Regions from separate parts of the Streptomyces sp. NPDC017448 genome, predicted to be linked through region 2. Evidence: riboswitches for the same ligand, from Rfam matches in the RefSeq annotation. Region 2 holds a riboswitch; each other region holds the start of a gene.

Region 1 (5,339 bases), on a different contig from region 2:
TTCACCGAGCGCACCGCGACCGGGACCCGCACGCTGGACCCCTACTCCAAGCTGCTGTCCGAGCGGATCGTCTTCCTCGGAACCCCGGTGGACGACACCGCCGCGAGCGACCTCATCGCCCAGCTCATGTATCTGGAGCACGCCGATCCGGACCGGCCCGTCTCGCTCTACATCAACTCCCCCGGCGGCACGTTCGGCGCCATGGCCGCGGTCTACGACACGATGCGGTTCCTGGCCTGCGAGGTCGAGACCTTCTGCCTCGGCCAGGCGGGCTCCTACGCCGCCGCCCTGCTGGCGGCCGGAGCGCCGGGCCGCCGACATGCGCTGCCCGGTGCGCGGGTAGTCATCCAGCAGCCCGCACTGGAGGAGCCGATGCGGGGCCAGCCGTCCGACCTGGAGATCCACGCGCGCGAACTGATGCGCACCCGCGAGATGTTCGCCGCCATGCTGGTCCGGCACACGGGCCGGACTCCGGAGCGGATCACCGCCGACATCGAGCGCGACACCATCCTCGACGCACAGGCCGCCCTCGCCTACGGGCTGGTCGACCACGTCGTGGAGAACCGCTGACGCCCCCGCCCGCCCCACGCCACGAGGTGAACCGCCGATGGAGCCACCCGCGTTCCCGCCCTTGCCCGCCCTGACCCGCGCCGAGGGCGAGTTCGTCGACTGCTATCTGGCCGTGCTGGACCAGGTGGGGCGGATCAACCCGGCCCACGGCGGCGACACCTACGGCGCACTGCGCGCCGCCCAGGCCCTGGCCTCCGGGGCGGCCGCGCTGCGCGACGCCCTGGCGCTGATGCACGAGCGCGGCGAGTCGCGCCTGCACGCGGCCACGCTGGCCCGGGCCCTGCGCGTCCTGGACGGGGAGCGCCGGGCAGGCCGGGTCGCGATGCCGCCGCCCGCGAACTGACCGGCACCGCAGGCCGGGTTCGGGGTACCCGAGCGGCCGGGGGGCGGTACGGGAGCGGAACCGGCCGCGCGGTACGGAAACGGGGGAAGCGCCTTACGGCAGCGGACCGGTCGGCGCGCCGCACGACACGCCCGATCCGGCACTCCATTTTCCTCGCTCGTTCGGCGTAGACGATCACTCGTGTGAGCGATGGCTCAACTTGCGTTCCGCCCGCGGGCTGTACTCGAAATATGCCCTTTCGCCGCTGGTGCGCGGGTGTGCGCGGGGCCCGTCGGCGGGGGTGAATCCGGCCTGCCCACTCGAATGGATCAGGGGTGAGGAGACTCACAAATCACCGTTTCCGCTCGGAAATCCGGCACGGAGTGCGTCAAGATCCCTGGGACGACAAGCCCCCGCCACCGCGGCGGGGCGGTCCGGGCGGACGCCGAGTCCTGCCGCCGCCCGGATGACTGGTCGACAGAAAGTGGATCGGCAGGAGTGGAGGACCCGAGCACAACGGGCCGACCGGGAGACCGGGAAGCCCTCGGGGTGAAGCCGCGACGCGGCCGGGCAACTTCGCCAGCCCGAACCCGACAGGTCATCCTTCACAGGCGGCTGACGAAGGGTTGCGCATGCCCGCGCAGGTTCATGTCCCGTCTCTGTTCGCCCGGGTCGGCACGGCCTCGGCACTCACCCTGGCCGTGACGTCCACGATGCTGGCGCCCGGCCTGGTGAGCGACGCCGAAGCGGCCACCCACTCGACGAAGGCCCTGAAGGTCGCCGCGTCGAAGAAGGGGTCCCCCTACAAGTACGGCGCGGCCGGTCCCCACCGCTTCGACTGCTCGGGGCTGACGGTCTACTCGTTCAAGAAGGCGGGGAAGAAGCTTCCCCGCACGGCACAGCAGCAGTACAACAAGACCCGCCATATCACGAAGTCGCAGCGCAAACGCGGCGACCTCGTCTTCTTCCATTCGGGGCGCAGCGTCTACCACGTGGGCATCTACGCCGGAGCCGGCAAGATCTGGCACTCCCCCAAATCGGGAGACGTGGTGCGACTGGCGAAAATCTGGTCCAAGAGCGTCTGGTACGGACGGGTCCGCTGACCCACCGGCCGGACGCTCTCTCCTTGCGGGGCCGCACGAGCGCCCCCTCACGGACGTCACGGGCGGCCCCCGCACGGCCGCGGGCCGCCCGGACCGCCCCCTCCTGGGCGGGGACGGCACCTCAGCGCAGCAGCGGGCCGGTCACCAGGACCAGCCCCAGTCCGGTGAGCGCCACTCCGCTGCCGCCCTCGATGGCGCGGGCGGTACGCGGTCGGCGCAGCCATCGGCCCAGCCGGTCCACGAGCAGGGCGACGGCCGGGAACCAGATCAGCGCCAGCACCACCACGACGGCCGCCAGAAGCAGGGTCCGGGGCAGCGGCGGCTGCCCGGGGGGCACGAACTGGGGCAGCAGGCTGAGGAAGAGGACCGGGGCCTTCGGGTTGAGCGCGTTGGTCAGGAACCCCTGGCGCAGCGCGCGTCCGAACCCCCGGGGCGCGGGCCGCCGCGGTCCGTCCTCCACCGCCTCCTGCTCCGCACCGCTCCGCCGGAGCGTCGCGTACAACGCGCTGATCCCGAGGTGGAGCACGTACGCCCCGCCGAGCAGTTGGACGGTGCGGAAGAGGGCCGGCACGGCCACCAGCACGGCGGCGAGCCCCGCGACCGCGAGGGCGGTGTGCACCAGCAGCCCGCCGGCGACGCCGAGCGCGGTGGCCAGGCCGGCGGCGCGGGAGGCCAGGGCATTGCGTACGACCACGGTGAAATCGGCGCCGGGCAGCGCGACCATACCGGCGGCGACCCCCGTGAAGGCGATCAGTTGTGCGTCCATGGGGACCACCTTGGACCTGCGAAGCCTTTAGCGTGTACTTGCAATCTCCTGGGTCTGCCTAAAGGAACGCTTCATGTACGATCCGACGCGCCTCGCCGCGCTCGTGGCGGTCGCGGAGGCCGGATCGATCACCCGGGCCGCCGCCCGCCTGGGCTACACCGCGCCCGCGCTCTCCCAGCAGCTGGCCAAGCTGGAGCGGGAGGCCGGGGCCGCCCTGCTGGTACGCCACCACCGCGGCGCCCGGCTGACGGCCGCGGGCGAACTGCTGGCGGGCCGGGCCCGGCGGGTTCTGGACGAACTGGACCAGGCGCGCCACGAGCTGGCGCGGCTGGCCGGGCTCTCGGGCGGCCGGCTGCGGGTGGGGACGTTCACGACGGCCGGCATCCATCTGCTGCCCCCGGTCCTGAGCGCGTTCCGGCGCGCCCATCCGGAGGTGGAGCTGGCGGTCGCCGACCACGAACCGCCCGGCGGGATCTCCGCGGTGGCCGCGGGCGACGTGGACCTCGCCCTGACCCATGCCTACGAACCCGGGGGCGTCGCCCCTCCCCCGGCGGGTGTGGTCGTCGAGCCCCTGCTGGTCGAGGAGCTGGTGCTGGTCACCTCGGCGGGCCACCGGCTCGCGGAGGGCGCCGGGCGGCTGCCGGTCGCGGAGCTGGCGGGGCGGCCGCTGATCAGCAGCGCGCCCACGCATCCGCCTCGGCGGGGGGTGGAGAACGCGCTCGCCGAGGCCGGGGCGACCCCGGCGGTGGTCTGCGAATCGCCGGGGTACGCCCTGGTGTGCGCGCTGGTCAGCGCGGGGCTCGGGGTGGCGGTGGTGCCGGAGATGGTCGCCTCGATGGCTCCGGCCCCGCTGTCGGTACGGCGGCTGGAGCCCGCGTCGTTCCGCCGGACCATCTCGGTCGTGCACCGGGGCGAGAGGTCGAGTGCCGCGGCGGCCACGCTGCTCGCGCTGCTGCGCAGTGGTTTCGGCCGCGGGGGCACGGCCCCCGCGGGCTGAGCGTCAGCGGGGCGCGCCCTGGAGCGGAACGGCCCAGGGGAGGGCCAGCCAGACCGTCTTGCCGCCCTCGGCGGTCGGGGTCACCCGGAGCCGCCCGCCGCACTCCTTGGCCAGCGACCGGATGATGGCCAGGCCCCGGCCGTTGTCCTGCCGTACGGCGGCGGGCAGGCGCTGGGGCCATCGGGGGTGACTGTCCGTGACGCCGACGTACAGCTCCTCGTCGCGTACGAGGCGCAGGTCCACGGTGAAGGTGGGTGACTGGCCGAAGGTGTGCTGGACCGCGTTGGTGGCCAGCTCCGAGACGATCAGGCGGACGGTGTCGGCGAACTCGGCGTCGTCCGGCAGGCCCCATTCGGTCAAGGTCCTGGCCACATGTCTGCGGGCGGACGAGACCGAGGCCGGATCGCTCGGCAGCGTGACGGTTGCTTCCTGATGGTCTGCCATGGCGACGCCGTCCCTTTCCCGCTCCGGGCGACCGACGGCCGACCGGGATGGTGCTTCGCGTCAGACTGCCATCGATGAAGCTCCCTGTAACGGCGTTCGACCAAGATATGCATATATCTGTCGCTCGAAGCGGTGAATTCGGGACCGGTGCGGTGGTGGCGGGCGGCACACTGGCGTCTCCGCAGGCAGGGTCCGGCGACGGGCCGGCCCTTTCCGACAGAGAAGGAGACCGGCATGCTGCACGGCCCCGCCGTCCGGCGGCGCAAGCTCGGCGAGGAGCTGCGGAGTCTGCGTCACGCCGCCGGGCTGACCAGCCGGGAGGCGGCGCGGCTGCTCGGCTGGCACCAGTCGAAGGTGAGCCGCATCGAGACGGGTGCGAGCGGCGTGACGCCCTTCGACGTATCGCGGCTGCTGGACGCCTACGCCGTGCGCGACACCCGGCTGCGTTCGCTGCTGGAAGTCCTCGCGGGGTCGGCGGGGGGCGGGGGTTCGGGCTGGTGGCACGCCTACCGGGGGCTGATCCCGCCGCAGTACCGCGACTTCATCAGCCTGGAGTCGCAGGCCAGTACGGTCCGGACGCTGGAGACGTCGGTCGTCCCGGGGCTGCTCCAGACCGCCGGGTACGCGCGGGCGGTGACCCGCGCCTCGGTGGGCGGTTTACCGGAGGAGCACCTCGACTCCCTGGTCGAGGTGCGGCTGACCCGGCAGCGGGTGTTGCGTACGAACCCTCCGCTGCGGTTCACCGCGGTGCTGGACGAGGCGGTGCTCCACCGCGAGGTGGGAGGGCCGGAGGTGATGCGGGACCAGGTGCGGCACCTCGCCCGCGTTTCCCGACTCCCGCATATCCACCTGCAGTTGCTGCCGTTCTCGGCCGGGGGGTACATCGGGCTCACCGGGCCTTTCGTCATCTTCTCCTTTCCGAACATTTCTGATCTGGACGTGGTCGTTCTTGACCACTTGACGAGTAGCCTCTATCTGGAGCGGAAAGAAGACCTCGACGCGTACAGCTCGGCCTTCCGCACCTTGCAGGCGCACGCGCTGTCGCCGGAACGCTCGCTGGACCTCATCACCGGGATCGGACGCAGCTAAGGGGCCGCCATGCCAGACCGTCTCGCACCGTCCACCGCGTCACCGTCA
Region 2 (5,339 bases):
CGTCGTCGGCGAGGTACCGGCGCACGACGTCGGGCACGCTCGGATCGAGGACGACGCGGAACCCGGTGGATCCGATGTCCCAGCCCATGACGTGCTCGGTGTCCGGGTACATGCGGCTGCGGGTGGCCACGATCTCCGGTCCGGCGGCGGCCCGGCGGCCGCCCAGGGCGACCACCGCCGCCGCGCCGTCGCCGAACAGGGCGGTCGCCACCAGGTTGGCGGGCGACGCGTCGTGCCGCTGGAAGGTGAGGGAGCACAGTTCGACCGAGAGCAGTACGGCCACCTCGTCGGGGTGGCCGAGGAGGTAGTCGTGCAGCCGGGCCGTCCCGGCGGCCCCGGCGACGCAGCCGAGGCCGAAGACGGGCAGCCGTTTGACGTCGGACCGCATGCCGAGGCGGGCCACCAGCCGGGAGTCCACCGAGGGGGCGGCGACGCCGGTGACGGAGGTGAACATCAGCAGGTCCACATCGGTGGGCCGCAGCCCCACCGCCCGCAGCGCCCCGCGGACGGCCTGGACGCCGAGGTCGACGGCGGACCGGATGAACACGTCGTTGGCGGGGCCGAATCCGTCGAGGTCGCGGTAGTCGTCCAGGGGCAGCACGGTGTGCCGGGTGCGGACCCGGGCGTTCGCGTGGAGCCGGTCCAGGACGCGGCGGTCCGCTCCGGGCGGCAGGCAGGTGCGGGCCACCATGTCGGTGACCTCCGGCTGGGTGTGACGGTGGGGCGGCAGGGCTCCGTGGACCGCGGCAATGCGGGTCATCCTGCCTCCTGCTTCGGTGGCGTCATGCCCACATCCTGCCCGCAAAGAGTGGTAAATCGGTGCAAAAGACCCGCCAGATCTCCGCGCTGACGGGCCGACGGGCCTCTACCATCGCCCGATGGACGCCACGGAGAGGGTGAGCCCGGCCGGCTCCGCCGCACCCGAAGCCGCCCCGGGCGCTCCGTGGGCGGGGACCGCGGACCCGGCCGGGGCGGGCCGGCCAACCCGGCTCACGGGTCTGGCGGCGGCGTGCCACCCGGGGCCCGCGCTCGCGGTGACCGCACTCGCCTGCGCCCTCGCCCTCGGCTCCGGTCTCGGCGGCCCCCGTTCCGTGCTGGTCACGGCGGCGGTGCTGACCGGCCAGCTCTCGGTGGGCTGGTGCAACGACGCGTACGACGCCCGCCGTGACGCGCGGGCCGGGCGCCGGGGGAAGCCCGCCTCCGACGGCACGGTGGGGCCGGGCGCCGTCTGGGCGGCGGCGGGGAGCGCACTCGTCCTGTGCGTACCGCTGTCGCTGGCGTGCGGCGCCCTCGCGGGCACGGTGCACCTCGCCGCGGTCGCGGTCGCCTGGCTCTACAACCTGTGGCTCAAGGGAACCGTCCTGTCCTGGCTGCCGTACGTCATCGGGTTCGGCGCGCTCCCCGCGACCGTGACGCTCTCCCTCCCCGGGGAATCCTGGCCCCGGTGGTGGACGGTGGCGGCGGGGGCCCTGCTCGGGTTCGCCGCGCACCTGGCCGACACCCTGCCGGACATCGCGGCGGACGGGGCCGCAGGAATCAGGGGCCTCCCCCATCGGCTGGGCGCCGCGAGGACCCGGCTGCTGCTGCCGCTGCCGCTCCTCGCCGCCACGTCCGTGCTGGTGTTCGGGCCGCCGGGGACGGTGGACGCCGGGGACGGGGCGGCGCTCGTCCTGGCCGGGGCGACGGCGATCGCGGGGCCGGGGCTCGGCGGGCGGTGGCGCAAGGCCGCGCTGGGCGGGGCGGTGGCCGTGGCGGCGGTGGATGTGGTGCTGCTGCTGGCCCGGGGCGCGGCCCAGGTCTGAACAGGGCGCCCGCCGAGAACCGGTTCCGGGGAGGGCACGGCTCCGGGAAGCAGCCGGCCCGGGCTTGCTCTTCACGCCCGGGCTCTCGCTCCCGCCGCCTTCAGGGCGTCGTCGCCCCTGCGACCCCCGTCACTCCCGGCGGAGCGGAACAGGTTCTCCTGCCGATCGCGTGGTACGTCACGAGCTGATCGGGGGCGTCTTCCCGGTACGCCCGAGGGGCCCCGGACCGAAGGGGGTTTCCATCGGTCCGGGGCCCCTCGGGGCGGTGGCGCGGAAGGATCAGTAGGCGCCGAAGACGTTGTCGATCGAGCCGTACCGGTCGGCCGCGTAGTTGCACGCGGCCGTGATGTTGGCGACCGGGTCGTAGCTGTCGGTCGAGGTGCCGGGGACGTGGTACGCCTGGAACGTCGGGTCGATGACCTGGAGCAGCCCCTTGGACGGGGTGCCCTTGACCGCGTTGGAGTCCCAGTTGTTGATCGCGGCCGGGTTGCCCGAGGACTCGCGCAGGATGTTGCGGTGGATTCCCTCGTAGGTGCCGGGGATGCCCTGCTCGGCCATGATCGCGAGCGATTCCCGGATCCAGCCGTCGAGGTCGTTCGTGTACGCGGCCGCCTTCTTCGCGGCGGCCGGGGCGGCGTTCGCCACGGGCGCGGCATTGACGCGCTCGGAGCGGTCGGCGCGGTCCGCGGAGCCGCCGCGGGTGGCGGCGGAATCCTTCGGGGCCGTGCCGTCCGCAGCCTTGGCGGACGTGCCGCCGAGGGTCAGCTTGATTCCCGGCTGAATGAGATCGGGATTCTCACCGATGATCTTCCGGTTGCCTTCGTACAGCTTCTCCCAGCCGCCGCTCACGGAATGCTCGCGGGCGATCTTGGAAAGGGTTTCGCCGGCCTTCACGGAATGCTGGGAGGACGCGGCCTGCGCGGCGGAATTCACCTGGGTGGACACAGCGGCGGGGGCTACGGCCGCCTGCGGAGCGGACGGCGCGGGAGCGGCGAAGGCACTGGTGGCGCCGATCACCGGGAGGGCGAGAACGGCTCCACCGGCGGTCACGGCGGCGAGGCCGCGACGCAGCGAGACGACCTGGGGACGGCGGTGCTTACCCTGTGCGGGCATGGGGGTTTTCCTCTCCGGCGCCTACGAGGTGAGCTGTCGGGTTCAGACGGGAGATGTCTGGCCGCACAGGCGTGCGACTTCACCCCGAGCCGTTCCGGTCACGGATCGGCGACTTACCTGGTTCCCCCGCTCCTGCCGTACGTGAGTGGGTTGCGGATTCCCGGACGGCGGCAGGATTCGGCGTTCCATCCGGATTGACGGTGACCGTAGGCGAGAAACCTCGGGGCGAACAAGTCCCGCATTCCGCATTCCCTTTTCTCCGCATGATCGAATAGCGGAATTCAGAGATCACGCCGCGCCGTCACGCCGTCAACTTTCCCCGCACGGAAGGGAACCGATGGTTCCGCTTCTGCGTCCGCCCTCACGGACGTGACGCTCACCACTCCTTCACATGGATGGCGAGAATGCGACCCATCAAATGCCCTACAGGGCTCGATAAGCCCTTTAGAGACCAGAAAGCACAAACAAACCAAAACGCCCATACCGTCACGACAAAACGGGCTGAACGGGCACTCCAGGCGAGGGGGGTCGAACAGTCGGCGAGCCGATCGCTTACGGTGTGGGGTGGAGACTAGTAAGCCAACCCTTACCTCCGCCGTACGCTGTACCTGCCCGCGTTCGCCCGCCCCGAAGGATCACCACCCATGACACGCCCCGTCCGCGTCGCCATTGTCGGAGCCGGCCCCGCCGGTATCTACGCTGCGGACGCGCTGCTCAAATCCGAGGTCTGCCAGGACCCGGGGGTCTCGATCGACCTCTTCGAGCGGATGCCCGCGCCCTTCGGCCTGATCCGCTACGGCGTGGCCCCCGACCACCCGCGCATCAAGGGCATCGTCAAGGCCCTGCACCAGGTGCTGGACAAGCCGCAGATCCGTCTCTTCGGCAACGTCGACTACCCGAACGACATCGACCTGGACGACCTGCGCTCGTTCTACGACGCGGTGATCTTCTCCACCGGCGCCGAGGCCGACCGGTCGCTCGACATCCCCGGCATCGAGCTGGACGGCTCCTACGGCGCGGCCGAGTTCGTCTCCTGGTACGACGGCCACCCCGAGGTGCCGCGCACCTGGCCCCTCACCGCGGAGAAGGTCGCCGTCCTCGGCGTCGGCAACGTGGCGCTCGACGTGGCGCGCGTTCTGGCCAAGACGGCGGACGAGCTGCTGCCCACCGAGATCCCGGACAACGTGTACCAGGGCCTCAAGCAGAACAAGGCGGTGGAGGTGCACGTGTTCGGGCGGCGCGGCCCTGCCCAGGCCAAGTTCAGCCCGATGGAGCTGCGGGAGCTGGACCACTCCCCCAACATCGAGGTCATCGTCAACCCCGAGGACATCGATTACGACGAGGGCTCCATCGCCACCCGCCGGGAGAACAAGCAGGCCAACATGGTCGCGCAGACCCTGGAGAACTGGGCGATCCGCGATGCCGGCGACCGCCCGCACAAGCTGTTCCTGCACTTCTTCGAGTCCCCCGTGGAGATCCTCGGCGAGGACGGCCGGGTCGTGGCGCTGCGCACCGAGCGCACCGAGCTGGACGGCACCGGCAACGTCCGGGGCACCGGCCGGTTCACCGACTGGGACGTCCAGAGCGTCTACCGGGCCGTCGGCTACTACTCGGAGGAGCTGCCCAAGCTCCCGTTCGACGTGGCCTCCGGCACCGTCCCGCACGAGGCGGGGCGCGTCATCTCCGGGGGCGAGCACATGACCTCGGTCTACGTCACCGGCTGGATCAAGCGCGGTCCGATCGGTCTGATCGGCCACACCAAGGGCGACGCCAACGAGACGGTCGCCTGCCTCCTGGAGGACCGTGCCGCCGGCCGTCTGGCCGAGCCCGCCACGCCCGCCCCGGAGGCCGTCGAGGCGTTCCTGGAGAGCCGCGGCGTGCGCTACACGACCTGGGAGGGCTGGCACCGGCTGGACGCCCACGAGCAGGCGCTCGGTGCGGCCCAGGGCCGTGAGCGGATCAAGGTCGTGGAGCGCGAGGGCATGCTGGACGCCTCCGGCGCCTTCGCCCCGGCCGAGCGTCCCGCCGACGCCTGATCGACCCAGCACCCGATCGGACGGGCCGCCTGCCGAGCACGAGTTCCAGCCCGGCAGGCGGCAGTTCGCCCCCCTGGCAGTGCTTGGCCAGGTCGGTCCGGGGCCGACATGCCGGGTTGCCGGATGGGGCGGGCGGCGGCCCGAAGCACGAGGAGTCTCCGCAGGGCACGGGTGGCCCGGTAGAGGCTCGGGGCCGGCGGCGATCAGAGCCCACACCCCGATACTGATCAACCACCACAAGTCACCGGCGGCCCCGGCTGCGATCAGAAGCACGGCGGCCAGAAACAGGCTGTACTCACCGCGCCGCAGGCCCTGGTCGAAATCCGGGCCCTTCCCCCGGGCGCCCGGAAGCCTGGTACGGGCTGGTGCGCGGGGGTGTCGACGAGTG
Region 3 (5,339 bases), on a different contig from region 2:
CGGCGCGGTGGCCCGTGCGGTGTTCGGGTCGCCGGACGACGCCGGGACGCCCGGCACCCGGGTCTCCCGGCGGTTCGTCCGGATGCTGCCGGCGCTGCTGATCGTCGGGGGGCTGGTCTTCGACTCGCTGACCCCGGCCAACTTCACCGCCGTCCCGCTGTTCGTCGCGGCCCCGCTGATCGCCGCCCCGTTCTTCTCGCTGTCCCGGACCGTCCGCACGGGCATCGCGGCGCTCGGCTCCGTCGTCGTGATGAGGTTCTCCGACGGGTTCCCCACCCAGGCGGTGCCGATCATCGAGATGCTCACCGTGCTCACCGCGTCGGTGCTGGCCCTGGTCATCAACGGGGTGGTGCGGCGCGGCAACGAGCAGCTGGCCTCGGCCCGGGTCATCGCGGAGACCGCCATGCGGGCTGTGCTGCCGACCCCGGCCGAGCGGATCGGCGGGCTCCAGGTGGCCGCGCGGTACGAGGCGGCGCAGGCGGACGAGTTCGTGGGCGGCGACCTGTACGCCGTCGCCGACACCCCCTACGGCGTCCGCGTGGTGGTGGGGGACGTGCGCGGCAAGGGGCTGGGCGCCGTCGAGGCGGTGGCGGTGATCATCGGGTCGTTCCGGGAGGCGGCCGAGCAGGAGCGCTCCTTGGAGGGCGTCGCGCAGCGGCTGGAGCGGGCGCTCGCGCGCGAGGGGACGCGGCGGTACGGGCTGGACGCCATGGAGGGGTTCATCACCGCCGTCCTGGCCGAGATCCCGCCCGGCGCGGCCTCGCTCCGCCTCGTCAACCGGGGCCACCCCGAGCCGATCCTGCTGCACGGGGACGGCACCCTGGAGGTGCTGGCGCCCTCGACGCCCGCGCTGCCGCTGGGGATGAACCTGGGGGTGTGGCCGGACCGGGCCGACGAGTGGGCGATGCCGCCCGGGGCGACGCTCCTCGCCTTCACGGACGGCCTGTCCGAGGCCAGGAACGCCGACGGGGTCTTCTACGATCCGGAGGCCCGGCTGCGCGGACGCATCTTCCCGGGGCCCGAGGAGCTGCTGTCGGCGCTCACCGACGACGTACGGCTGCACACGGGCGGGCGGGCCACGGACGACATGGCGCTGATCGCCGTGGGACGGCCGGCGGAGGGGCAGCCGGTACGCCGGACGACGGTGCCGATCGTGGGCCGGGGCGAGGGGTAGCGCGGCAGCGCGCGGGGCTTTACCACGGTGTGTGACCGAAGAACACCGCTCCGCATAACGGTTGACGCACCATCAGGAAAAGGAATGTGGCTGAGCCGCGGTCAAGTCGCCCGGTTCGACCCGCTTGTGGCCCGTACGTCCCCGGCCTGTTCGTTAATGATCAACAGGAACGGCTTGGAATCGGACCCGGGTGTCTATTAACGTTCGATAACGCAGTGCGGTCGTCACAGCCGTCGTCAGGGCGGCGCCGCGCGCGAGCGCCGAATTCCGCAAGGGAACCGGGGAACCACCTACATGGGGTGAATCGGACGCCTGCGCCTCGTGAGAGGCGGAGGGGCCCGTAGGAGACCTTCCTGCTCCGAACCCGTCAGCTAACCCGGTAGGCGAGAAGGAAGGAAAGGAGTGCGCCCACGTGGCGTCCAACAAGCCTGCCCCTGAGGCCGTGTCACCCTTCACCGCAGACGTCTACGGCGGTGCGGAGCGGTCCCCGGGCGAGTGGAACCCCACCGAGGACACCCTCCGCCCCGTGCGCGGCAGGCACCGCGTGGCCAAGCAGCGAGGTCTGGCCCGTAGCTCCACCGTCCTCGGGGTCGGCGTCATGGCGGCCGTCGGAGCGGGTGGCATCGCCACCGCTCAGGACAAGGCCCCGGTCTCCATCTCTCTTCCCGATTCCATCGCGGACAATCTCCCTGACGCCAAGTCCCTTCCCGGCGTAGGGGCGTTCATGGCGGACGACGACAACAGCGACCCGGTCGCCGCCGCGCCGCTCACCACCGCCGGGCTCACCGCCGCCGAGGCGGAGAGCGGCACCGACGCGGGCGAGGCCCTGCGGGCCCGGATCCTCCAGCAGGCCGAGCAGCAGCAGGCCAACGCGGACGCCGAGGCCAGGGCCGCGGCGGAGAAGGCCGCGGCCGAGAAGGCGGCGGCGGAGGCCGAGGAGCAGCAGGACGAGGCGGAGAAGAAGGCCGCCGCGGAGAAGAAGGCCGCGGAGGAAGCGGCGAAGAAGAAGGCGGAGGAGGAGCGGCTCGCCAAGCTCGCCGCCAGCTACTCCCTGCCCACCTCCTCGTACACGATCACCTCGACCTACGGCCAGTCCGGAGCCATGTGGTCCTCCGGCCAGCACACCGGCCTCGACTTCGCCGGGGCTGCCGGTACGCCCCTGAAGGCCGTGCACAGCGGCACGATCATCTCCGCCGGCAACGCGGGCGCGTACGGCTACCGCACGGTGCTCCAGCTCGAGGACGGCACGGAGATCTGGTACGCGCACCAGTCCTCGATCGAGGTCTCGGTCGGCCAGAAGGTCACCACCGGGCAGACCATCGGCCGCATGGGCGGGACCGGCAACGTGACCGGTGTCCACCTCCACCTGGAGGTCCGGACCGCCGGCGGGGCCGCGATGAACCCGATGGCCTGGCTGAACAGCAAGGGCCTGCGGGTCTGAGCCCCCGGGGGCCGACCGCCTCGCCGGCCCCGGGCCGGCGCCCTTCCTCGGCCGGCCCTCCCCGAAACCCCGGCAGCCCTGACGCACACCCCCCGACGTCAGGGCTGCCGGTCTGTCCGGGGGACGGACGGGCCCGCGCGGACGGGGCCGGGGGGCGGACGGGGCCCGCGCGGACGGGTCCGGGGCGGACGGCCCGCGTGGGCGGGCCCGCCCACCAACGGCGGACACGGCGGAATACCGGCTCCGGACCGTTCTGTTGGGCCCTCATATGACTTCTGCGCGCACTCCCCTCGGCACCTCCGACCTCCAGGTCTTCCCGCTCGCCCTCGGCGGCAACGTCTTCGGCTGGACGGCGGACGAGGAGCAGTCCTTCGCCGTCCTGGACGCCTACGTGGCGGCCGGCGGCAACTTCATCGACACCGCCGACGTGTACTCCGCCTGGGCCGAGGGCAACCGGGGCGGGGAGTCGGAGACCGTCATCGGCAACTGGCTCGCCTCCCGCTCCAACCGGTCCGACGTCGTCGTCGCCACCAAGGCCGGCGCCCACCCCGACCACCGGGGCCTGTCCGCCGGTGCGATCAAGGGCGCGGTCGACGCCTCGCTGAGCCGGCTCCGTACCGACCGCATCGACCTCTTCTACACGCACTTCGACGACGAGACCGTCCCCGTCGAGGAGATCGTCACCACCCTCGACCAGCTGGTGAAGGACGGCAAGGTGCGCCACATCGCCGCCTCCAACATCAGCTCCGAGCGGCTGCGGGCCTCCCTCGACTTCTCCGAGCGCGAGGGCCTCGCCCGGTACGTCGCCCTCCAGCCGCACTACAACCTGGTCTCCCGCGACACCTACGAGGGGGAGCTCCAGGACACCGCGGCGGCGGCCGGCCTCGCCGCCGTCCCGTACTACGGGCTCGCCTCGGGCTTCCTCACCGGCAAGTACCGGCCCGGAGCCACCGTCGAGAGCGCCCGGTCCGCGAGGGCGGGCGGACACCTGGAGTCCGAGCGCGGCCGCGAGGTCCTGGCGGCCCTCGACCGGGTCGCCGGGGAGCGGGGCGTCGAGATCGCCACCGTCGCCCTCGCCTGGCTCGCCGCGCAGCCGACCGTCGCCGCCCCGATCGCCTCCGCCCGCACGGTCGAACAGCTCTCCGCCCTCGTCGCGGTCGCCGGCCTCCACCTGACGGAGGAGGAGATCGCGCTGCTCACCCGGGCGTCTGCCTGACGGGGGCGGAGTCCGCCCCGCCGGCCCTACTGCGGGCGGCGGTGGGTGTGCGGGGCGGGGGCGTGGCCGTGGGGCGGGGGCGGGCCCCCGTATCCGTGGCCGTACGGCGGTGCGTACGGCTGGGCGGGCGGCTGTCCGTACGCCGGCGCCAGGCTACGCGGCTGTCCGTGACCGGCCGGACTCCAGGGAGCGTTGCCGTACCCGTACCCGTACCCGTTGCCGTACGGCGTCGGCGGGAGGCCGCGGTGGGCCCCCGGGCGGGAGGTGAGGCGGGCCGCGTGGGCGAGAGCCGGGGCCGCGACCTCCCGGCGCTGCCAGAGGTGGTGCAGCAACTCCCGCTCCCGCGCACCGAAGTCCGGGCCCACCGCGCCGTGGCGGGCCCGGCGGCGCAGTCCCGCCAGCGAGGTAGCGAACGACTCGTACTCCGCGACCGCGCGGGCCGCCGCCCGGCCTCGGGCCCGGTCCCGCTGCCAGTGGCGGGCCAGGTCGCGGGCGACGCCCCGGGCCCGCATGGAGGAGAGCGCCGACGGTTCGGCGGGGGTGAGCCAGCCGGCCGCCACGTAGGCGGGCAGCTCGGCGGCGAGCGTACGCAGCTCCCGCTGGCGGGACCAGACCGCCAGCCAGGTCACCAGGGCGAAGGCGGGGACCATGACGATGCCGTACACCGCGTAGAAGCCGTACGGGCCGAAGGACGACGAGCCGTTCCACAGGGCGTGCAGCCCCATCGCCAGGGCCAGGCCCCCCAGGGGCAGGGCGATCCGGCGGGCCCGGCGGCGGCGGTCGCCGACGGCCGCGAAGCCGAAACCGAGGCCGGTGAGGACGGTGAACAGCGGGTGCGCGAACGGCGACATCACGATCCGTACGAAGAACGTCCCCGCCGTCACCGAGGCGAACCCGGAGCCGCCGAGCTGCTGGTCCTCGCCGAAGGCGTTGCCCAGGTAGAGGATGTTCTCCGTGAACGCGAAGCCCGTCGCGGTGAAGCCGGCGACGACGACGCCGTCCACCACCCCGCTGAACTCCCGCCTGCGGAACAGGAAGATCAGCAGTACGGCCGCCGCCTTCGCGCTCTCCTCGACCACGGGGGCGACCACCGTCGCCCCCAGGGTGTCCGCGCTCGCCGGGTCGGCCGTCGCGGTGGCGATCCAGCGCGTCGCGAAGGAGTTGGCGATGATCGCGACGAGTGCGGCGGCGCACGCGCCCCAGGCGAAGGAGAACAGCAGGTTCCGCCAGGGCCCCGGCTCCACCCGGTCCAGCCAGCGGAACGCCGCCATCAGCAGCGGAACGGGCAGCACCGCGAGGCCGAGGCCGACCAGGAACCCCTCCGGGCCGGTCTGCTCGCGGACGAGGGCCAGGATCACCAGGCCGCACAGCAGGAGCGCCGCGAGCACGGCCCCGGCGCGGAAGACCTTGCTGCGCCACACCATGCCGACGCGGTGCGGCCGGTAGCGCTGTCGGCCATGCTCCGGCGCGGCGCCCAGAACCTCGTCGAGCCGCTGCTCGTGGAGGAC
Region 4 (5,339 bases), on a different contig from region 2:
TGATCCCCTGAGGGGATCACGGCTCTTTCGCGCGCGGGGAAAGGCGTCGGGTCAAAAAATCCGGAAGGGCGGGCAACACGAAGCTCTTTCCCTCTTTCTCTTCTCCCTTTATACGCATTCCCTGTCAACGGCGGATTTCTGCGGTGTTTACGCCGTGTTGCGAAGCGCTCACGCGGGCGGGCGGGGTGCGGCGACCCGGGAGAGGCGGGTGGCGCAGTCGGTGGGTCCCGGCGACGCGTTCGGCGTGCCGGGCGCCGAGGGCCCTCGCCCGCTCCGCGTCGCCCCGCGCCACGGCGTCCACGATCGCCCCGCGCTCGACCCAGTAATCGACCGGGCGGTCCGGCCGGTCGACCGTGTACATCCAGGCGATCTTGTAGCGGAGCTGGGTGAGCAGCGCGATGAGGCCGGGGCTGCCGGACGCCTGGGCGAGGGTCTCGTGGAACCAGCCGCCCAGGGCGCGCACGTCCTCGCCCTCACCCCGTCCGGCCCGCTCCTGTCCCAGCCTGACCAGGCCCCGCAGCACCTTGAGATGAGCCTCCGTACGGCGGCGGGCGGCGCGTGCCGCGCTCAGCGGCTCCAGGAGCGTCCGCATCTCCAGGAGGTCGGCCGCCTCCTGCGCGTCGAGCTCGGCGACACAGGCGCCGGCATGTCTGCGGATGACCACGAAACCCTCGGACTCCAGCGTGCGCAGGGCTTCGCGGACCGGGACGCGGGAGACTCCGTGACGGCGGGCCAGCAGCTCCTCGGTGAGGCGGCTTCCGGGGGCGTGGACACCGGAGACGATGTCGTCACGCAGGGCCCTGCATACCGAATGCGCGGGAATGCGCATGTCCGAACCTCCGTCTCGATCCCCGCAAAACGCGGCCGTCCGACGTCTGTTCCGCGACTCTAGGGCAATCCGCCGGAATTTCCGATGGCGATCCGGAATGCAGAGATGTCTTTGACGCCTTCGGGGCGGAATGGCCGAAGGCCCCGGCGCACGCCGGGGCCTTCGGGAGGGATCGCGCGGAAAGGCGTCAGACGTTCACGCCGTGGGAGCGCAGATAGCCGACCGGGTCCATGTCGGAGCCGTAGTCGGGGGTGGTGCGGGCCTCGAAGTGCAGGTGCGGGCCGGTGGAGTTGCCGGTGGAGCCGGAGAGGCCGATCTGCTGGCCGGAGGAGACGCTCTGGCCGACGGAGACGCCGATCGAGGAGAGGTGGCCGTACTGGGTGTACGTGCCGTCCGCCATCCGGAGCACGATGTTGTTGCCGTAGGCGCCGCCCCAGCCGGCCTCGACGACCGTACCGGCGCCGACCGCGACGACGGAGCTGCCGGAGGCGGCCATGAAGTCCACGCCGGAGTGGCTGCCGGACGACCAGAGCGAACCGCCGCTCTTGTAGCCGGTGGTGACGTGGGATCCGGCGACCGGGAGGTGGAAGGCGTTGAGGCGGGCGCGCTCGGCGGCACGGGCGGCGCGGGCCTTCTCCGCGCGGACCTCCTTGGCGCGGGCCTCGGCCTTGCGCTCGGCCTCCGCCTTCGCCTTGGCCTCGGCGGCGGCCCGGGCCTTCGCCCGGGCGGCCTCGTCGGCCTGCCTCTTCTGGGCGTCGGCCTGCGCGTCGATCCGGTCCGCGAGCGTGGCGTTGAGCTCGACGGCCTGGGAGAGACCGGTCTCGGTGACCTTGGCGGCCTCGGTGTCCGCGGCGAGCGCCGGAGTGGACAGCGAGCCGATGACGCCGGTGGTGGCCAGGGTCGCGATGCCGGCGGCCCGGACGCTCCGGCGCGTGAGACGGCTCGGGGCACGGTGCTTCCCGGTGGCACGGGTGAACGCCATGGAGGGGCTGTTCCTTTCCTTCCTTCTCGCCTACCGGGTTAGCTGACGGGTTCGGAGCAGGAAGGTCTCCTACGGAGTCCCGTACCGGTTCACGGCTCGGGCCTCCGATTCACCCCAGGGACTGCGATGGGTCCCCGGCTCCCCAGGCTCGCGCCTGACGGGGACTCGGCGATGGCTGCCCGGCGCCACGGACGCGGCACAAAGGTGGCGGACAGCCGAGCCGACGCTAGGCGGGCGGGCTCCCCCGCGCCAAACGGTGCGGCGGATGTGTCACGCATCCCACAGGCCAGACAGCCACATATCATCCTGAAAGCGCCTGAAGCTAAACAAAGGGACAAAAGGCATGGACCCCGACGAAGTGCCTTCCGTCGGGGTCCAGTTCACGGCGGTGCGCCGCAGGAGGCGTCAGCCGGCGACGACCGACACCTCGCCGATGCCGAGCGCCTTCACGGGCTCCTCGATCTGCGCCGCGTCCCCCACGAGGACGGTGACGAGCCGGTCGACCGGGAACGCGTTGACCACGGCGGCGGTCGCCTCCACGGTGCCGGTCTCGGCGAGCCGGGCGTAGAGGTGGGCCTGGTAGTCGTCGGGGAGGTGCTGCTCGACCTGGTCGGCCAGCGTGCTCGCGACGGAGGCGGCGGTCTCGAACTTCAGCGGGGCGACGCCCACCAGGTTCTGCACGGCCGTCTCGCGCTCGGCGTCGGTCAGCCCCTCGGCGGCCAGCGTCCGCAGGACCTTCCAGAGGTCCTCCAGCGCCGGTCCGGTGGACTCCGTGTCCACCGAGCCGCTGATCGCGAGCATGGCGGCGCCGCCCGAGTCGGGGCCGGAGGAGCGCAGCACCTGGGCGAAGGCGCGCACCCCGTAGGTGTAGCCCTTCTCCTCGCGCAGCACCCGGTCCAGCCGGGAGGTGAGGGTGCCGCCCAGGCAGTAGGTGCCGAGCACCTGGGCGGGCCAGACGCGCTCGTGCCGGTCGGCGCCGATCCGGCCGATGAGCAGCTGGGTCTGGACCGCGCCGGGGCGGTCCACGATGACCACGCGGGCGGTGTCGTCCGCGGTGATCGGCGGCACCGGGCGGGTCTGTCCGGCGTTGCCCGTCCAGTCTCCGAGGGTCTCCGCGAGCAGCGCGTCCAGATCGATGCCGGTGAGGTCGCCGACGATGACGGCCGTGGCGGTGGACGGGCGGACGTGCGCGTCGAAGAAGGCGCGCACGGCGGCCGCGTCGATCCGCCGGACCGTCTCCTCGGTGCCCAGCCGCGGCCGGGACATCCGGGAGGTGGCCGGGAACAGCTCCTTGGAGAGCTGCTTGGCGGCGCGCCGGGACGGGTTGGCCCGCTCGTGCGGGATCTCGTCGAGCCGGTTGCCGACGAGGCGCTCGATCTCGCTCTCGGCGAAGGCCGGGGCCCGCAGCGCCTCGGCGACCAGCCCGAGGGCCTTGGCCAGCCGGGAGGCCGGGACCTCCAGGGAGACCCGGACGCCGGGGTGGTCCGCGTGCGCGTCGAGCGTGGCGCCGCAGCGCTCCAGCTCGGCGGCGAACTCCTCGGCGCTGTGCTTGTCGGTGCCCTCCGAGAGCGCCCGCGACATGATCGTGGCCACGCCGTCCAGGCCCTCGGGCTCGGCCTCCAGCGGCGCGTCCAGGAAGATCTCCACCGCGACGACCTGCTGGCCGGGGCGGTGGCAGCGCAGCACGGTCAGCCCGTTGGGGAGCGCGCCGCGCTCGGGGGCCGGGAAGGCCCAGGGGCGGGCCGTGCCGGGGGTGGGCTGCGGGTGGAACTCCATGGCTACTCCAGTCACGGCGGCGTCGCTCACTTGGCCGCCCCCTCGTGCGCGTCGTCGGTGCCCTCGTCGGCCTGCTCGGCGTCGGCCTCCCCGGCCGGCTCGACGGGCTCGTAGACCAGCACGGCCCGGTTGTCGGGGCGCAGGGCCGCCGCGGCCGCCGCGCGCACCTCCTCGGCGGTGACGTCCAGGACCCGGCCGACGGCGGTCAGGGCGAGCTGGGGGTCGCCGAACAGGACGGCGTAACGGCACAGTTCGTCGGCGCGGCCGGCGACCGTGCCGAGCCGGTCCAGCCACTCGCGCTCCAGCTGCGCCTGGGCCCGCTCCATCTCCTCCGGGGTCGGGCCCTCGGCGGCGAACCGGGCCAGCTCCTCGTCCACGGCGGCCTCGATCTGCGCCACCTCCGCGCCGCCGGACGTCTTCACGTCCAGCCAGCCGAGCGAGGGGGCGCCGGCGAGCCGCAGCAGTCCGAAGCCCGCCGCCACCGCCGTGCGGTCGCGGCGGACCAAGCGGTTGTGCAGCCGGGAGGACTCGCCGCTGCCCAGCACCGTGAGCGCCAGATCGGCGGCGTCGCAGGCGCGGGTGCCGTCGTGGGGCAGGCGGTAGGCGGCCATCAGGGCGCGGGCGGGGACCTCGGCGGTGACCACCTCGCGCCGCTCCTCGCCGATGGTCTCGGGCAGCGTCCCGTCGCGCGGCGGCTGCTTGCCGTCGTGGGAGGGGATGGAGCCGAAGTACTTCTCGATCCAGGCGAGGGTCTGCTCGGGGTCGATGTCGCCGACCACCGAGAGCACCGCGTTGTTGGGCGCGTAGTACGTACGGAAGAACGCGCGGGCGTCCTCCAGCGTGGCCGCGTCCAGGTCGGCCATGGAGCCGATCGGGGTGTGGTGGTAAGGGTGGCCCTCGGGGTAGGAGAGGGCGGTCAGCCGCTCGAACGCGGTGCCGTAGGGCACGTTGTCGTAGCGCTGGCGCCGCTCGTTCTTGACGACGTCGCGCTGGTTCTCCATGGACTCCTCGTCGAGGGCGTCGAGGAGGGAGCCCATGCGGTCGGCCTCCAGCCAGAGCGCGAGCTCCAGCTGGTGGGTGGGCATGGTCTCGAAGTAGTTGGTCCGCTCGAAGCTGGTGGTCCCGTTGAGCGAGCCGCCGGCCCCCTGGACCAGCTCGAAGTGGCCGTTCCCCTTGACCTGGCCCGAGCCCTGGAACATCAGGTGCTCGAAGAGGTGAGCCAGGCCGGTGCGGCCCTCGACCTCGTGGCGTGAGCCGACGTCGTACCAGAGGCAGACCGCGGCGACCGGGGTCAGATGGTCCTCGGAGAGCACCACACGCAGGCCGTTGGCCAGGCGGTGCTCGGTCGCTGTCAAGCCGCCGGAGCCGGCCTGTGCGGTGGCCGTGTGACCCATGGGCATGTACGTCCCTTCGATCGCGATGCTGGTCTTCCTGCCAGACCTGCCACTCTAAGCAAGCGCACCGGTGCCTGGCGAAGTTCCCGTTCCGCGGATGTTTCCGTCGATGGTGTCGCGGACGCCCCCGCGGGCGGCCCGCCCCGGCCGCTTCGGACGGGTCGAGGTCGGCGTTGTCAGTCCGGAGGTCCACAATGGAGCGCGTCAGCAGCTCGTGTCGCACCGAACAAGCTCAGGTCGCCCGAACAGAATCCGTGAAGGAGTCGCAGCCGCGATGGCCCGCCGTAGCACGAAGACCCCGCCGCCGGACGACTTCGAGGAGAAGATCCTCGACATCGACGTCGTCGACGAAATGCAG

Evidence for each region. Region 2 has a riboswitch for cyclic di-AMP ahead of ACH4K1_RS18800 (transglycosylase SLT domain-containing protein). Riboswitches for the same ligand answer to the same signal wherever they lie in the genome.
Region 1: another riboswitch for cyclic di-AMP. It lies ahead of ACH4K1_RS21745 (C40 family peptidase); the one in region 2 lies ahead of ACH4K1_RS18800 (transglycosylase SLT domain-containing protein).
Region 3: another riboswitch for cyclic di-AMP. It lies ahead of ACH4K1_RS28875 (M23 family metallopeptidase); the one in region 2 lies ahead of ACH4K1_RS18800 (transglycosylase SLT domain-containing protein).
Region 4: another riboswitch for cyclic di-AMP. It lies ahead of ACH4K1_RS06965 (M23 family metallopeptidase); the one in region 2 lies ahead of ACH4K1_RS18800 (transglycosylase SLT domain-containing protein).

Annotation. Positions count from the first base shown of each region.
Region 1 is NZ_JBIRLM010000013.1:89,290-94,628, reverse strand. It holds gene ACH4K1_RS21755 (ATP-dependent Clp protease proteolytic subunit) at 1-570, shown strand, start outside; gene ACH4K1_RS21750 (hypothetical protein) at 608-913, shown strand; cyclic di-AMP (ydaO/yuaA leader) riboswitch at 1,355-1,521, shown strand; gene ACH4K1_RS21745 (C40 family peptidase) at 1,525-1,995, shown strand; gene ACH4K1_RS21740 (LysE family translocator) at 2,117-2,761, opposite strand; gene ACH4K1_RS21735 (LysR family transcriptional regulator) at 2,835-3,758, shown strand; gene ACH4K1_RS21730 (ATP-binding protein) at 3,762-4,202, opposite strand; gene ACH4K1_RS21725 (helix-turn-helix domain-containing protein) at 4,437-5,291, shown strand; gene ACH4K1_RS21720 (DUF397 domain-containing protein) at 5,301-5,339, shown strand, end outside.
Region 2 is NZ_JBIRLM010000010.1:182,726-188,064, reverse strand. It holds gene ACH4K1_RS18810 (type III polyketide synthase) at 1-760, opposite strand, end outside; gene ACH4K1_RS18805 (UbiA family prenyltransferase) at 879-1,802, shown strand; gene ACH4K1_RS18800 (transglycosylase SLT domain-containing protein) at 2,082-2,915, opposite strand; cyclic di-AMP (ydaO/yuaA leader) riboswitch at 2,921-3,108, opposite strand; gene ACH4K1_RS18795 (FAD-dependent oxidoreductase) at 3,560-4,951, shown strand.
Region 3 is NZ_JBIRLM010000024.1:16,883-22,221, reverse strand. It holds gene ACH4K1_RS28880 (PP2C family protein-serine/threonine phosphatase) at 1-1,174, shown strand, start outside; cyclic di-AMP (ydaO/yuaA leader) riboswitch at 1,423-1,575, shown strand; gene ACH4K1_RS28875 (M23 family metallopeptidase) at 1,587-2,615, shown strand; gene ACH4K1_RS28870 (aldo/keto reductase) at 2,884-3,831, shown strand; gene ACH4K1_RS28865 (PrsW family intramembrane metalloprotease) at 3,858-5,339, opposite strand, start outside.
Region 4 is NZ_JBIRLM010000002.1:525,889-531,227, forward strand. It holds gene ACH4K1_RS06960 (GntR family transcriptional regulator) at 125-829, opposite strand; gene ACH4K1_RS06965 (M23 family metallopeptidase) at 1,017-1,811, opposite strand; cyclic di-AMP (ydaO/yuaA leader) riboswitch at 1,825-1,992, opposite strand; gene ACH4K1_RS06970 (M16 family metallopeptidase) at 2,217-3,587, opposite strand; gene ACH4K1_RS06975 (M16 family metallopeptidase) at 3,614-4,987, opposite strand; gene ACH4K1_RS06980 (DNA topoisomerase (ATP-hydrolyzing) subunit A) at 5,256-5,339, shown strand, end outside.